2 linked regions of the Ancylobacter polymorphus genome follow. The protein of the gene in region 1 binds, or shares a complex with, the protein of each later gene. Links are inferred from orthologs where the notes say so. Each region holds a gene or a part of one and is shown on either strand. Other genes may lie near its edges.

Evidence for each region.
Region 2: the proteins of hfq (region 1) and K9D25_RS06665 are in contact, whole or in part, in a crystal structure (PDB 3VU3), measured with the Escherichia coli proteins. The link is inferred for Ancylobacter polymorphus from one-to-one orthologs.

Annotation. Positions count from the first base shown.
Region 1 is NZ_CP083239.1:3,240,675-3,247,442, forward strand. Bases 2,618-5,294 are described here. They hold hfq (RNA chaperone Hfq), read left to right. Parts: upstream 2,618-3,668; coding sequence 3,669-3,920; downstream 3,921-5,294. Other genes in these bases: K9D25_RS15275 (D-amino-acid transaminase), read left to right, coding at 2,618-3,459; hflX (GTPase HflX), read left to right, coding at 3,917-5,294. In the rest of the region: Trk system potassium transporter TrkA, read left to right, coding at 1-1,048; K9D25_RS15270 (TrkH family potassium uptake protein), read left to right, coding at 1,064-2,512; more of K9D25_RS15275, read left to right, coding at 2,599-2,617; more of hflX, read left to right, coding at 5,295-5,308; mazG (nucleoside triphosphate pyrophosphohydrolase), read right to left, coding at 5,449-6,294; K9D25_RS15295 (MBL fold metallo-hydrolase), read right to left, coding at 6,390-6,768. UniProt on the Escherichia coli protein: RNA chaperone that binds small regulatory RNA (sRNAs) and mRNAs to facilitate mRNA translational regulation in response to envelope stress, environmental stress and changes in metabolite concentrations.
Region 2 is NZ_CP083239.1:1,417,521-1,424,542, reverse strand. What follows is about bases 1,545-4,475. They hold K9D25_RS06665 (catalase), read left to right. Parts: upstream 1,545-1,919; coding sequence 1,920-4,031; downstream 4,032-4,475. Other genes in these bases: K9D25_RS06660 (cysteine hydrolase family protein), read left to right, coding at 4,043-4,475; K9D25_RS06670 (DNA-3-methyladenine glycosylase), read left to right, coding at 1,545-1,759. Outside these bases: K9D25_RS06680 (ABC transporter permease), read left to right, coding at 1-170; K9D25_RS06675 (ABC transporter substrate-binding protein), read left to right, coding at 197-1,162; more of K9D25_RS06670, read left to right, coding at 1,226-1,544; more of K9D25_RS06660, read left to right, coding at 4,476-4,651; xth (exodeoxyribonuclease III), read left to right, coding at 4,677-5,483; K9D25_RS06650 (RNA polymerase sigma factor), read right to left, coding at 5,484-6,737; K9D25_RS06645 (YciI family protein), read right to left, coding at 6,734-7,022.

The sequences.
Region 1 (6,768 bases):
CGACCTGTTCTCGCGCGACCACCTGCCGATCGATGTGGTGATCTCGCCCGAGCTGGAAGTGGGCGAGATGGTGCTGCGCCGCCTCTCGCTGCCGGGCGCCGTCGATACGGTGAGCTTCAACGACAGCAATGTCGTCGTTGTGGGCGTGCGCTGCCAGGAGGATTGCCCGGTCCTCGACACGCCGCTGCGCCAGCTCACCGATCTGTTCCCGGACCTGCGGGCGGTGGTGGTGGCGGTCAACCGCAACGGCAAGACCTTCGTGCCGCGCTCCATCGATTCGCTGCTGGCCGGCGACCTCGCCTATTTCGTCGCCCATACCGACCAGGTGAGCCGCACCCTCTCGATCTTCGGCCATGACGAGCCGCCGGCGCAGCGCATCGTCATTGGCGGCGGTGGCAATATCGGCCTTTATGTCGCGCGCGAGCTGGAGCAGCGCAACCCGAAGGCGCGGGTGAAGATCATCGAGGACAAGATCAGCCGCGCGGAGGAGATCGCGCAGGAGCTGAACCGCACCGTGGTGCTGCGCGGCAGCGCGCTGGATCGCACCATTCTGGAGGAGGCGGCGGTCGGCGATGCCGACACCATGATCGCGGTGACCAATGACGACCGGGTCAACATCCTTTCCTGTCTGCTGTCGCGCGAGCTTGGCGCCAAGCGCATGCTGTCGCTGCTGAACGACCCAGCCTATCCCGCCTTCGCGCGCGGCCTCGGCATTGACGCCTATGTGAATCCGCGCCAGATCACCGTCTCCAAAGTGCTGCAATACGTCCGCAAGGGCCGCATCCGCGGCGTGCATTCGCTGCTGAACGGGGCCGGCGAGGTGATCGAGGCCGAGGCGCTGGAAACCTCGCCGCTGGTAGGCAAGCCCCTGCGCCAACTCGACCTGTTCGACGGCATGCGCATCGGCGCGGTCATCCGCGCCGGGCGGGTCATGCTGCCGCGCGGCGACACGGTGATCCAGGCGCGTGACCGGGTGGTGATGTTCGCGCTCGCCGACAAGGTGAAGCGGGTCGAACAGCTGTTCCGGGTCAGCCTTGAATTCTTCTGAGAGAGGCCCCGGTTCATGATCGCGGTCGCCCGCTACAGCGCCCAGACGGCCGGCGTCATGGCCGGCTTCCTGCTGCTGGCCGCGCTGGTGTCGCTGTTCCGGCGCGAGCCCGGTGCCGACGTGTTCCTGATGACGGCGCTGCTCACCGTTTTCGGCGCGGGGGCGGTGCATCTCGCCGTGCGCAACCGGGCCGGGCGGCTGGACCGGCTCGCCGCCTATGGCCTGCTGCTGCTGCTTTGGCTCGTCGTGCCGATCATCGCCGCCGTGCCGATCGCCGCGACCACGACGCTCGGGCCGGTGCATGCCTGGTTCGAGGCGGTGGCGGCGTTCACCACCACCGGGCCGATCCAGATTCATGATCTCGACAAGGTGCCGCGGGCGACGCTGGGCTGGCTGCTGACGCTGCAATGGGCGGGCGGGCTGCTCACCCTTGTGGGCTTCGTCGCCGTGCTCGGCCCCGCCGGTCTCGGCGGCCTGCCGGACCGCAGCGCCCGCGCCAATCTGCTCGGCGTCACCCATCAGATGACGCTGGACGACGCGCTGCGCCTCGTGCTGCCGATCTATCTCGGCGCCACGCTCCTGTGCACCTTCCTGCTGTTCCTGCTCGGTCTTCGCCTGTTCGAGGCGCTCGGCCTCGCCGGCGCGGCATTGTCCACCGGCGGCCTGCTGCCGGATGCGGACGGCATCGCCGCCTATGGCCATTTCGGCATCAAGGCGGTGCTGATCGTTTTCATGCTGATCGGCGGCACGAGCCTGCTCTGGCAGCGCATGCTGCTCACACGGCGCTTTCGCCTCGCGCTCGGACAATATGAAAACATTGTGCTTTTCGCGCTTTGCCTCGGCCTCGGCATTGCTGCCGCGGCGATTGGTTTCCGCACGCTGGGCAGCGGCCTGTCGCTGCCGATCGCGCTGGAGGACGGGCTGTTCACCGCCGTCGCGCTGGTCACCACGACAGGCATCGAGCCGCATGCCGGCGCCTTTGCCAGCCTGCCGGTGACGGTGGTGCTCACCGTCGTCTTCATCGGCGGCGCCAGTTTCTCCACCGCGGGCGGAATCAAGATCTACCGTGCCGGGGTGATGGTGCTGCAGAGCCTGCGCGAACTGGAGCGACTGGTGCATCCCAGCGCCGTGCATCCGCGTCGTCTCGGGCAGCAGAATGTGACGTTGCAGATGATGAAGGCGATCTGGATTATGTTCGGCGTCGCCTGCACGGTGATCGGCGCGCTAACCGTGGCGCTCGCGCCGGCCATGCCGAGCTTTGAAGCGGCCTTCGTCGCGGTCGTGACGGCGCTGAGCAATGCCGGTCCGGTCTATTCCGTGAACTGGCAGCCGGACGTGAATTGGCCGGACTGGGGCGCGCTGCCGGCCTATGCGCAGCTTATACTGGCCCTGGCCATGATTCTCGGGCGGCTGGAGATTCTGGTCGTGCTGGGGCTGGCCAATTTCGCCCTCTGGCGACGTTAAAGGGCAGATATATCAAGCCACTGAGTCGCCATGTTCATGCGATGTGCGAACGGGTGGCTATACCGAGACCGGGCTGAGGACGGACGATGTCGCGCATTGCCTATGTGAACGGAGCCTATGTGCCGCACGCCGTGGCGGGCGTGCATGTGGAGGATCGCGGCTACCAGTTCGGCGACGGCGTCTATGAAGTCTGCGAGGTGCGCGGCGGGCATATGGTGGATGAGCGTCGCCACATGGAGCGGCTGGTGCGTTCGCTCGGCGAACTGCGCATCCGGCTGCCTATGTCGCTTGCCGCGCTCGGGGTGGTGCTGCGCCAGACCATCGCCCGCAACCGCGTGCGCGACGGCCTCGTCTATCTGCAGGTCACGCGCGGCGTCGCCCGGCGCGACCATTATTTTCCCGATCCGGCGACGCCGCCCTCAATCGTCGTCACCGCCCGCGCGATTGACCCGGCCAAGGGCGAGGCGGCGGCGGAGCAGGGGATCGGCGTCATCACCGTGCCGGATAATCGCTGGGAGCGGGTCGATATCAAGACCGTCGGCCTGCTGCCGAACGTCCTCGCCAAGGAGGCGGCGAAGCAGGCCGGCGCGCGCGAAGCCTGGTTCGTCGATGCGGGCGGCCATGTCACCGAGGGCGGCTCGACCAATGCCTGGATCGTCACGCCCGAGGGGCGGCTCGTCACCCGGCCGGCGGAGTCTGGCATTTTGCGCGGCATCACCCGCACGGTCATGTTCGAGGTGGCGGCCGAGCTGCAATTGCGCATCGAGGAGCGCCCCTTCACCGTGGCGGAAGCGCTGGGCGCGCGTGAGGCCTTCGTTACTTCGGCCACCAATTTCGCCACCCCGGTGGTGCGAATCGACGGGCAGGCGATCGGCGACGGCCGGCCCGGCCCGGTGGCGCGCGCCCTGCGCGCCAACTACCACCGGCTTGCCGAAATCGCCCGCTGACACAGGTAATTCTGCCCGCCCGGCCGGCAGGCGGGTGCGGAAAGACCTTGCCAAGGGGAACCAACTTGGCGAAAGCATCTTGCGCGCCAGACATGCTATGCCATGTTTGGGGCGCACGTCTTTGTGCTTGACCGCTCCCGGACGGGGCGCAGAGCGCAGGACGACCGCGCCGACCTACGAGCAACAACAAACAAACGGATCAAAAAACCATGGCCGCGGAACGTTCGCAGAACCTCCAGGACACCTTTCTCAATCACGTCCGCAAGAACAAGACGCCGCTCACCATCTTCCTGGTCAATGGCGTGAAGCTGCAGGGAGTCGTCACCTGGTTCGATAATTTCTGCGTGCTGCTGCGCCGCGATGGCCATTCGCAGCTCGTTTACAAGCACGCGATCTCGACCATCATGCCCGGCCATCCGGTTCAGCTGTTCGAACCCGATGAGACCGGCGAGAAGGGCTGATCTTGGAGTTCAAGCCCTCCCGCACGTCGTCCGCCGGTCGTGCCGCCGGCCTGCCTGTCGAGCATGAAACCGAAGGCGACGCGACCCGCGTGGTGGTGATCGTTCCGCACCTGACCCGTCGCGGGGCAGGGGAGGAGGGCGTGCGCCGCTCGCCCGAGGCGCGGCTCGACGAGGCGGTCGGTCTCGTCCTCGCCATTGATCTGAAGCTTGTCGGCAGCGCGCTTGTGGGCTTGTCGCAGGTGCGTCCGGCCACCTATCTCGGCAGTGGCAAGGTCGAGGAAATCGCCGGGCTGGTGAAGGCGGAGGAGGCGGGGCTGGTCTTTGTCGATGCCCCGCTCAGCCCGGTGCAGCAGCGCAACCTCGAAAAGGCGTGGTCGGCCAAGGTGATCGACCGCACCGCGCTCATTCTCGAAATTTTCGGCCAGCGTGCGCGCACCAAGGAAGGTGTGCTGCAGGTCGAGTTCGCCCATCTCAACTATCAGCGCAGCCGGCTGGTGCGCTCCTGGACCCATCTGGAACGCCAGCGCGGCGGCTTCGGCTTTCTCGGTGGCCCCGGCGAGACGCAGATCGAGGCCGACCGCCGGCTGATTGGCGAGCGCATCGTCAAGATCGAGCGCGAGCTGGAGCAGGTCAAGCGCACCCGCGCCCTGCACCGCGCCAGCCGCAAGAAGGTGCCTTATCCCGTGGTGGCGTTGGTCGGCTACACCAATGCCGGCAAGTCGACCCTGTTCAACCGGCTGACCCGCGCCGAGGTGATGGCGCAGGACCTGCTGTTCGCCACGCTCGACCCGACGCTGCGGGCGGTGCAGTTGCCCACCGGCGACAAGGTGATCCTGTCCGACACGGTCGGTTTCATCTCCGATCTGCCGACCCAGCTCGTCGCCGCCTTCCGCGCGACGCTGGAAGAGGTGATCGAGGCCGATCTCATCCTGCATGTGCGCGACATGGCGCATGAGGACGCGGACGCGCAGGCCCATGATGTGAAGAGCGTGCTGGCCGATCTCGACATCGACCCGGAAGACGACCATCGCGTCATCGAGGTCTGGAACAAGATCGACCGGCTGGAGCCGGAGGCGAGGGCAGGGCTGTTCAACGCCGCCGCCCGCCGCGAGGGCGATGCCCGCCCGATCCCAGTGTCGGCGCTCACCGGCGAAGGCATGGAGCCGCTGCTCGCCACCATTTCGCAGCGCCTCTCACGCGAGCGGGTGAGCCTCGCCGTCGATCTCGCCGCCGCCGATGGTGGCAATCTCAGCTGGCTCTATCGCCACAGCGAAGTGCTGGAGCGCCGCGAGGACGCGGAAGGGCGGCTGCACCTCGCCGTGCGGGTGCCGCCGGACCGTGCCGAGCAGATCGAGCGTCGCTTCGGCGCGCGGCGCATCCGGGGATAAGGCGCCAGGGCCCGTCGTCATCCCGGACGGCCGAAGGCCCATCCGGGATCGCGTGGTGATGGCGGGCGCTCCCGGCTCTGCGCTTCGCTTCGGCCGGGATGACGGCGGAGGGGCGTGCGGGGGCAGGGCGCCCCTCTGCCCTACTCCTTCGGCGCCGCCGTCTTCGCCGCCGTCTTGGCCTCCTGCCACAGCGCCTCCATCTCATCGAGGCTGGCCTCTGTCGGCGTGCGCCCGGCCTGCGCCAGCCGGTCCTCGATATGGGCGAAGCGGCGGGTGAACTTCTCATTGGTGCCGCGCAGAGCGGCCTCCGGGTCCACATCGAGATGGCGGGCGAGATTGGCCAGCGCGAACAGGAGGTCGCCGACTTCTTGCCCCGCCGCCTTCGCGTCGCCGGCGGCGATCTCGGCTTCCACCTCGTCGATCTCCTCGCGGATCTTGTCGAGCACCGGCCGCACCTCCGGCCAGTCGAAGCCGACCTTCGCCGCCTTGTCCTGCAATTTCACCGCCCGGGTGAGGGCAGGGGCGCCGGCCGGCACCCCGTCCAGCGTGCGGCCCTGCCCCGGCTCCGGCGGCAGACCCCGCGCCGCCCGTCGGGCGGCCCGCCGCGCCTTCTCTTCCGCCTTGATGGCGTCCCACGCCGCATTCACCGCCGCCACGTCGCGCCCACGCGCGTCGCCGAACACATGCGGGTGGCGGCGGATCATCTTGGCGGTGATCGCTTCTACCACGGCGCCGAAATCGAAGGCGCCGCGCTCCTGCGCCAGCCGGGCGTGGAACACCACCTGCAGCAGCAGGTCGCCGAGTTCGTCGCAGAGGTCGTCCAGATCGCCGCGGGCGATGGCGTCGGCCACCTCATAGGCTTCCTCGATCGTGTAGGGCGCGATCGTGTCGAAGTCCTGTGCAAGGTCCCAAGGGCAGCCGGTCTCCGGCGTGCGCAGTGCCGCCATGATCTCCAACAGGCGCTCTATGTCGCGGGAGGGCGTCAATTCCGCCTCCGAGTGATTCGCAGAAGACATATTATGGAAAACACTCTTATGGGCGGGGGAGGTCGCGTGGGTGAGAAAGGCACGTTAAATGACTGTCAGAGCGTGATTTTCATGCCGTCATAGGCGGCGACCACGCCGTCCGGCAATTCCCGTGTCAGCGTGGCGTAGTCGAGATCGGTGTGCAGGTTTGTGAGCACGGCGCGGCGCGGCTGCATACGCTCGATCCAGGCCAGCGCCTCGCTGAGCGACAGATGCGTCGGGTGCGGCTTGGGCCGCAGCGCGTCGATGATCCACACATCGAGGTCGGCGAGATAAGCCAGGCTTTCCTCCGGCAGATCGTGCAGGTCGCTGGAATAGGCCAGCCCGCCAATGCGGAAGCCATAGGAGATGATGTTGCCGTGGTACTGCCGGTACGCCTGCGCCTCGACCGTCCCGCCGGGCCCGGCGACGCGGATGGTGTCACCGGCGTGGAAA
Region 2 (7,022 bases), 1.8 Mb from region 1 along the record:
GCGGCTATGGCCGCGTCTGGGGCACGGTGATCGGCGTGCTGATCCTCAGCCTGATCGACAACATCCTCATCCTGGCGGACCTCGTCTCCCCCTATCTCAACGGGACGATCCAGGGCGTCATCATCGTGCTCGCGGTGGTTCTCCAGCGCGGCAAATCATCATCCGCCTGAGAGCGGAGACCATGGGAGAAACGACAATGGAACGCAGGACCTTTCTCACCACCGCCGCCATCGGCGCCGCCACCGCCGCGGCAGGCGTCTCCATGCCCGCGCTCGCGCAGGGCAAGAAGGCGGTGATCGGCGTCTCGATCCCCTCCGCCACCCACGGCTTCATGGGCGGGCTGAACTGGCACGCGCAGGAAACCATCAAGCGGCTGAAGACGACCTATCCGAACCTTGAATTCGTGCTCGCCACCGCCGGCGCGGTGGGCAAGCAGGTCAACGACATCGAGGACATGGTGGCGACGCGCAACATCAACGCGCTTGTCGTACTCCCCTTCGAATCCGAGCCGCTGACTAGCCCGGTCAAGGCGGTGAAGGATGCCGGCAAATGGGTGACCGTGGTCGATCGCGGCCTCTCCCAGCCCGGCATCGAGGACCTCTATGTCGCCGGCGACAACACCGCCTTCGGCCGCGTCTCCGGCGAATATTTCAAGGCCAATCTCAAGCCCGGCGCCAAGATCGTGGTGCTGCGCGGCATTCCCACCACGCTCGACAATGAGCGGGTCGACGCCTTCCAGGCCGCCATTGCCGGCTCGGGCATCGAAATTCTCGACATGCAGCACGGCAACTGGAACCGCGACAAGGCGTTCCAGGTCATGCAGGACTACCTGTCCAAGCACAAGAAGATCGACGCCGTGTGGGCGGCGGACGACGACATGGCCATCGGCGTGATGGAGGCCATCTCCCAGGCCGGGCGGCAGAAGGAGATGTGGATCGTCGGCGGCGCCGGCATGAAGGAGATCATCAAGCGGGTGATGGACAAGGACCCGCAGATCCCGGTCGACGTCTCCTACACCCCGGCGCAGATTTCCACCGCGCTGGAAGTCACCGCGCTGCGCTTCGTTTCCAACACGCCGGTCTATGGCCGCTTCATCATTGGCTCGACGCTGATCACGGCGGAGAACGCGGCGCAGTTCTACTTCCCCGACAGCCCGTTCTGATCCATCGACGGCGGAGGGGGCCGCGCGTCCCCTCCGGCGCATGGCTCATGCTATCCTCGCGCCATGATTCCGTTTGAAGGCGACGCCCTCGCCCTCGCGCCACGCCTCATTGGGGTAACGCTGCTGGTCGACGGCGTCGGCGGCCTCATCGTCGAGACCGAGGCCTATCGGCGCGACGACCCGGCCTCGCACAGCTTCACCGGCCGCACACCGCGCAACGCGGCGATGTTCGGCCAGCCGTTCCATGCCTATGTCTACCGCTCCTACGGTCTGCACTGGTGCTTCAACATCGTTGCGGAAGGCCACGGGGCGGTGCTGATAAGGGCGCTGGCGCCGCTCGTGGGGCTGGAGCGCATGGCGGCGCGCCGGGGCGGCCCGGCCTTTCTCTGCGCGGGTCCCGGCCGGCTCACCCAGGCGCTCGCCATCACCGGCGCTCTCGACGGCGCGCCGCTCGACCTTCCGCCCTTCGACTGGCGCGAGCGCGAGGGCGTGCCCGACATCGTGACCGGGCCGCGCATCGGCATCTCCAAGGCCGTCGCCGAGCCCTGGCGGTTCGGGCTGCGCGGCTCGCCCTTCCTCAGCCGCCGCTTCCCCTGAACCCTCCCCCACATACCCGCGTCCGGTAGCCGGCTAAGCAGGAGCGTCGGCAGGCACGAATCCATGCCGCGAATGCACGCGCGCCGGCAACGAATGGCTCCCCCTGCGGTTAGTGAGGCGACGCCGGATCACTGGCCACACGCCGAGGGAGCGCAGACGCATGGCACGCAAGAGCAAGGGGGCCGCCGGTTCGGCCGCGCGGATTCACGACCAGACCCTGACGCGGGGCGCGGGCGGCGAGCTGCACCAGTTCGCGGAGGGCGACACGCAGGTGCTGACCACCGCGCAGGGCGGCCCGGTGGCGGACGACCAGAACACGCTGAAAGTGGGCCCGCGCGGCCCGGCGCTGATGGAAGACTTCCACTTTCGCGAGAAGATGTTCCATTTCGACCATGAGCGCATTCCCGAGCGCGTGGTGCATGCCCGCGGCTATGGCGCCCATGGCTATTTCGAGACCTATGAATCGCTGGCGAAATATACCCGGGCCGACCTGTTCCAGCGCCCCGGCGAGAAGACGCCCGCCTTTGTGCGCTTTTCCACCGTGGCCGGCTCCAAGGGCTCCTTCGACCTCGCCCGCGACGTGCGCGGCTTCGCGGTGAAGATTTACACGAGGGAAGGCAACTGGGACCTCGTCGGCAACAACATCCCGGTGTTCTTCATCCAGGACGCCATCAAGTTTCCCGATGTCATCCACGCGGTGAAGCCCGAGCCGGACCGCGCCTTTCCGCAGGCGCAGTCGGCGCATGACAATTTCTGGGACTTCATCTCGCTGACCCCGGAATCCATGCACATGATCATGTGGGTGATGTCGGACCGGGCGATCCCGCGCTCCTTCCGCTTCATGGAAGGCTTCGGCGTCCACACCTTCCGCCTGCTCAACGCCAAGGACGAATCCACCTTCGTCAAATTCATCTGGAAGCCCAAGCTCGGGCTGCAATCCGTGGTGTGGAACGAGGCGGTGAAGATCAACGGCGCCGACCCCGACTTTCATCGCCGCGACCTGTGGCAGGCGATCCAGTCCGGCGATTTCCCGGAATGGGAATTGTGCGTGCAGCTGTTCGACCAGGATTTCGCCGACAGCTTCGATTTCGATGTGCTCGACCCGACCAAACTGATCCCGGAAGAAATCATCAAGCCGGTGCCCGTCGGCCGGCTGGTGCTGGACCGCATGCCGGACAATTTCTTCGCCGAGACCGAGCAGGTGGCGTTCATGACGCAGAACGTGCCGCCGGGTATCGATTTTTCCAACGATCCGCTGCTGCAGGGGCGGAATTTCTCCTATCTCGACACCCAGCTGAAGCGTCTCGGCAGCCCGAACTTCACCCATATCCCGATCAACGCGCCGAAATGCCCCTTCGCGCATTTCCAGCAGGACGGGCACATGGCGATGCGCAACCCGGTGGGGCGCACCAATTACCAGCCCAATTCGCGGGGGGAGGGTCCCCGGCCCGACCCGGCGCGCGGCTTCCGCAGCTTCGCCGAGTCGATCGACGCGCCGAAGGTGCGGCTGCGGCCGGAGAGCTTCGCCGACCATTACAGCCAGGCGCGGCAGTTCTTCAACAGCCAGACCGCGCCGGAGCAGAAGCACATCGCCATGGCGCTGACCTTCGAGCTCAGCAAGGTCGAAGAGGTGGTTATCCGCGAGCGCATGGTGGCGCATCTGCTCAACATTGACGAGGCGCTCGGCGCGACGGTGGCCGACAAGCTCGGCATCGACATGCTGCCCAAGCCCGCCGATGTGGCCGTAACCCCGCGGGACGACCTGCCCGCCTCGCCCGCGCTCAGCATCATCGAGAACGGCCCGAAGAGCTTTAGGGGTCGCAAGGTGGGCGTGCTGGTGAGCAATGGCTGTGACGGCACGCTGCTGAATGCGCTTCAGGCGACCCTCGCCGCCGAAGGGGCGACGATGGAGCTGGTGGCGCCGAAAGTGGGCGGCGTCGAGACCGCCGACGGCACCAAGCTGCCCGCCCATCACATGATCGACGGCGGCCCCTCGGTGCTGTTTGACGCGGTGGCGCTGCTGCTGTCGGAGGAAGGCGCGGAACGGCTCGCCGGCGAGGCGGCAGCGCGCGACTTCGTGGCGGACGCCTTCGCCCATTGCAAGTTCATCGGCTTCACCGCCGCCGCCCTGCCGCTGATGGCCAAGGCCGGCGTCGCCCCGGACGCCGATGAAGGGCTGATCACGCTGGAGGATGCCACTTCGGTCGACGCCTTCGTTGAGAGCTGCCGTGCGCTGCGCCTGTGGGCGCGGGAAGCGGCGGTCAAGCTCTGAACGGCGGGGCCATGGCAGCGCGCGGCCTCATCCACGGTCCGCTCGGGGCGAACTGCCTGCATCTGTGCGTCGACATGCAGCGCCTGTTCGCACCGGGCTCGCCCTGGACGGTGCCGTGGCTGGAAAAAGTGTTGCCGGCGGTGGAGGCGCTGTGTGCGCATCGTCCCGAACGGACGGTGTTCACCCGCTTCGTACCGCCGCAGCGGGCGAGCGACGCGATCGGCAGCTGGGCGCGCTATTATCAGCGCTGGGAGGCCGTCACCGGCGAGGCATTGGGTCCGGAGGCGGTACGGCTGGTGCCAACGCTGGAGCGCTTCGTGCCGCCGGCGCGGATAATCGACAAGAGCGTCTATTCGCCCTGGACCGAGGGACGGCTCGACGCCTTGTTGGCCCCCGCCGGGGTCGAGGCGCTGGTCATCAGCGGCGGCGAGACGGATGTTTGCGTTCTCGCCACCGCACTCGGCGCCATCGACCGTGGCTTTCGGGTCATCCTGGCCACCGATGCGCTGTGCAGTTCGTCCGATGCCACGCATGACGCGCTGATGGAGCTCTATACACGCCGCTTCAGCCAGCAGGTGGAGGTGGTCCGCACCGAGGAGGTGCTGGCGCAGTGGCACTGAACCGTTTCCGCCGCGGGCGCCACCGATGAAGATCGCCACCTTCAACGTCAACGGCATCAATGGCCGGCTGACCGTGCTGCTGCGTTGGCTGGAGGAGGCGCGCCCGGATGTGGTGTGCCTGCAGGAACTGAAAGCGCCCGACGGCCGCTTTCCCATTCGCGCCATCGAGCAGGCCGGCTATGGCGCCATCTGGCACGGCCAGAAGAGCTGGAACGGCGTCGCCATCCTCGCCCGCGGGCGCGAGCCGATCGAGACAAGGCGCGGCCTGCCGGGCGAGGCGAAGGACATGCAGGCGCGCTATATCGAGGCCGCGGTCGAGGGCCTGCTGATCGGCTGCCTCTATCTGCCGAATGGCAATCCCGCGCCGGGTCCAAAATTCGACTACAAGCGGAACTGGTTCGCGCGGTTGCTGGCGCATGCGGCGGAGTTGCGGGCGCTCGACGTGCCTGTCGTGCTCGCCGGCGACTACAATGTGATGCCGACCGAACTCGACGTGTACAAGCCGGAGCGCTGGGTGGATGACGCGCTGTTCCGGCCGGAGGTGCGCGAGGCCTTCCACACCCTCACCGCACAGGGTTGGACCGACGCGCTACGCGCGCTGCATCCCGGTGAACGCCTCTACACCTTCTGGGACTATTTCCGCCGCGCCTTCGAGCGCGATGCCGGGCTGCGGCTCGACCACCTGCTGCTGAGCCCGGCGCTCGCGCCGCGCCTCACCGCCGCCGGGGTCGACCGTGCCGTGCGCGGCTGGGACAAGGCGAGCGACCACGCCCCGGCCTGGATCGAGCTCGCTCCCGCGCGCCCGGCGCGGCGGCGCAAGAGCGCCGGCTAGCTATTTCAGCCCGTCGAGATGGCTGCGTATATGCGCGGCTTCGGCCGGCGTAGTGGCGAGGCTGATCGCGGTCATGAACCCTTCACGCGCCTCCCTTGTGCGGCCGAGCTGCATCAGCAGCGCGCCGCGCAGGCCGTGATAATGGAAGTAGCCGGAAAGCCGCTCGCCCAAAGGCTCCACCATGCCGAGCGCGGCTTCCGGGCCGCGCAGTTTGGAAATCGCCACTGCACGGTTCAACGTTACCACGGGCGAGGGGGTCAGGATTTCCAGCGTGCCGTAGAGCAGGTCGATCTGCGCCCAGTCGGTCTCTTCAGGAGTGGAGGCGCGCGCATGCAACGCGGCGATGGCCGCCTGCACCTGATAGGCGCCGGGCCGACGGTGGCGCATCGCCTTGTCGAGCAATGCCAGCCCTTCAGCAATGAACGCGCGATTCCACAGGGCGCGATCCTGGTGCTCCAGCAGGATCACCGTGCCGTCGGCGGCAAAGCGGGCCGGGGCGCGGGCGTGCTGCAGCAACATCAGCGCAGCAAGGCCCATGATTTCCGGCTCGGCCGGAAACAGCCGCAGCAGCAGCCGGGCGAGGCGGATCGCTTCCTCACACAGGGGCGCGCGGGCGGCGGTCTGGTCGCCGGCGGCGGAATAACCCTCGTTGAAGACGAGATAGAGCATGGCGGCGACGGCGCCGAGCCGCTCCGCCCGCTCCACCGGGCCGGGCGGCTCGAACGGTACGCCGCCCTCCCCCGCCTGCGCACGGGCGATGCGCGCCTTGGCGCGGGTGACGCGCTGCTCCATCGCCGTCTCGCTCACCAGGAAGGCGCGGGCGATCTGGCCGACGGAGAGGCCGGAGACGATGCGCAGGGCGAGCGCGATCTGCTGCGTCGCCGGCAGCTCCGGGTGGCAGCAGATGAACAGCAGGCGCAGCACGTCGTCGCGGTAATGCGCACCGTCCATCTGTGCCGCGACCGCCGCCTCGGCATCGTCCGTATCGGAAAAGGCGTCTTCCGGCGGCAGCGCCACCTGCCTCGCCCGGCGCCGCACGCTGTCGAGCGCGACATTGCGGCCGACGAAGATGAGCCAGGCGGCCGGATCGCGCGGCGGGCCGTTTTGCGGCCAGCTCTTCAGCGCCCGCAGGCACGCCTCCTGAAACGCCTCTTCGGCGAGATCGAGGTCGCGGAAATAGCGCAGCAGTGCCGCGACCGTCTGCGGGCGCGCCGCCGTGAGCACTGGGCCGAAGGCGCGCGCCTCCTCGCTCATGGCCGCGCGCCGCCATCAAGGAACAGGCCGATCGGGCGCACCTCATAGCAGCCGCCTGGATTGGCCACGCCGAGCTCGCGGGCGATGCCGAGCGCCTCTTCGAGATCGGCGCAGTCCAGGATGTAGAAGCCGAGCAATTGCTCCTTGGTCTCGGCGAAGGGGCCATCGAGCACCAAAGGCGGGTCCTGGTCCTTGCGCAGGGTGGTGGCCGCCGTAGTCGGCAGCAGCCGCGCGGCGGGGCCGAGCTTGCCGTCCCGGATAAGCCGTTCCTGCACCACGGCGAGC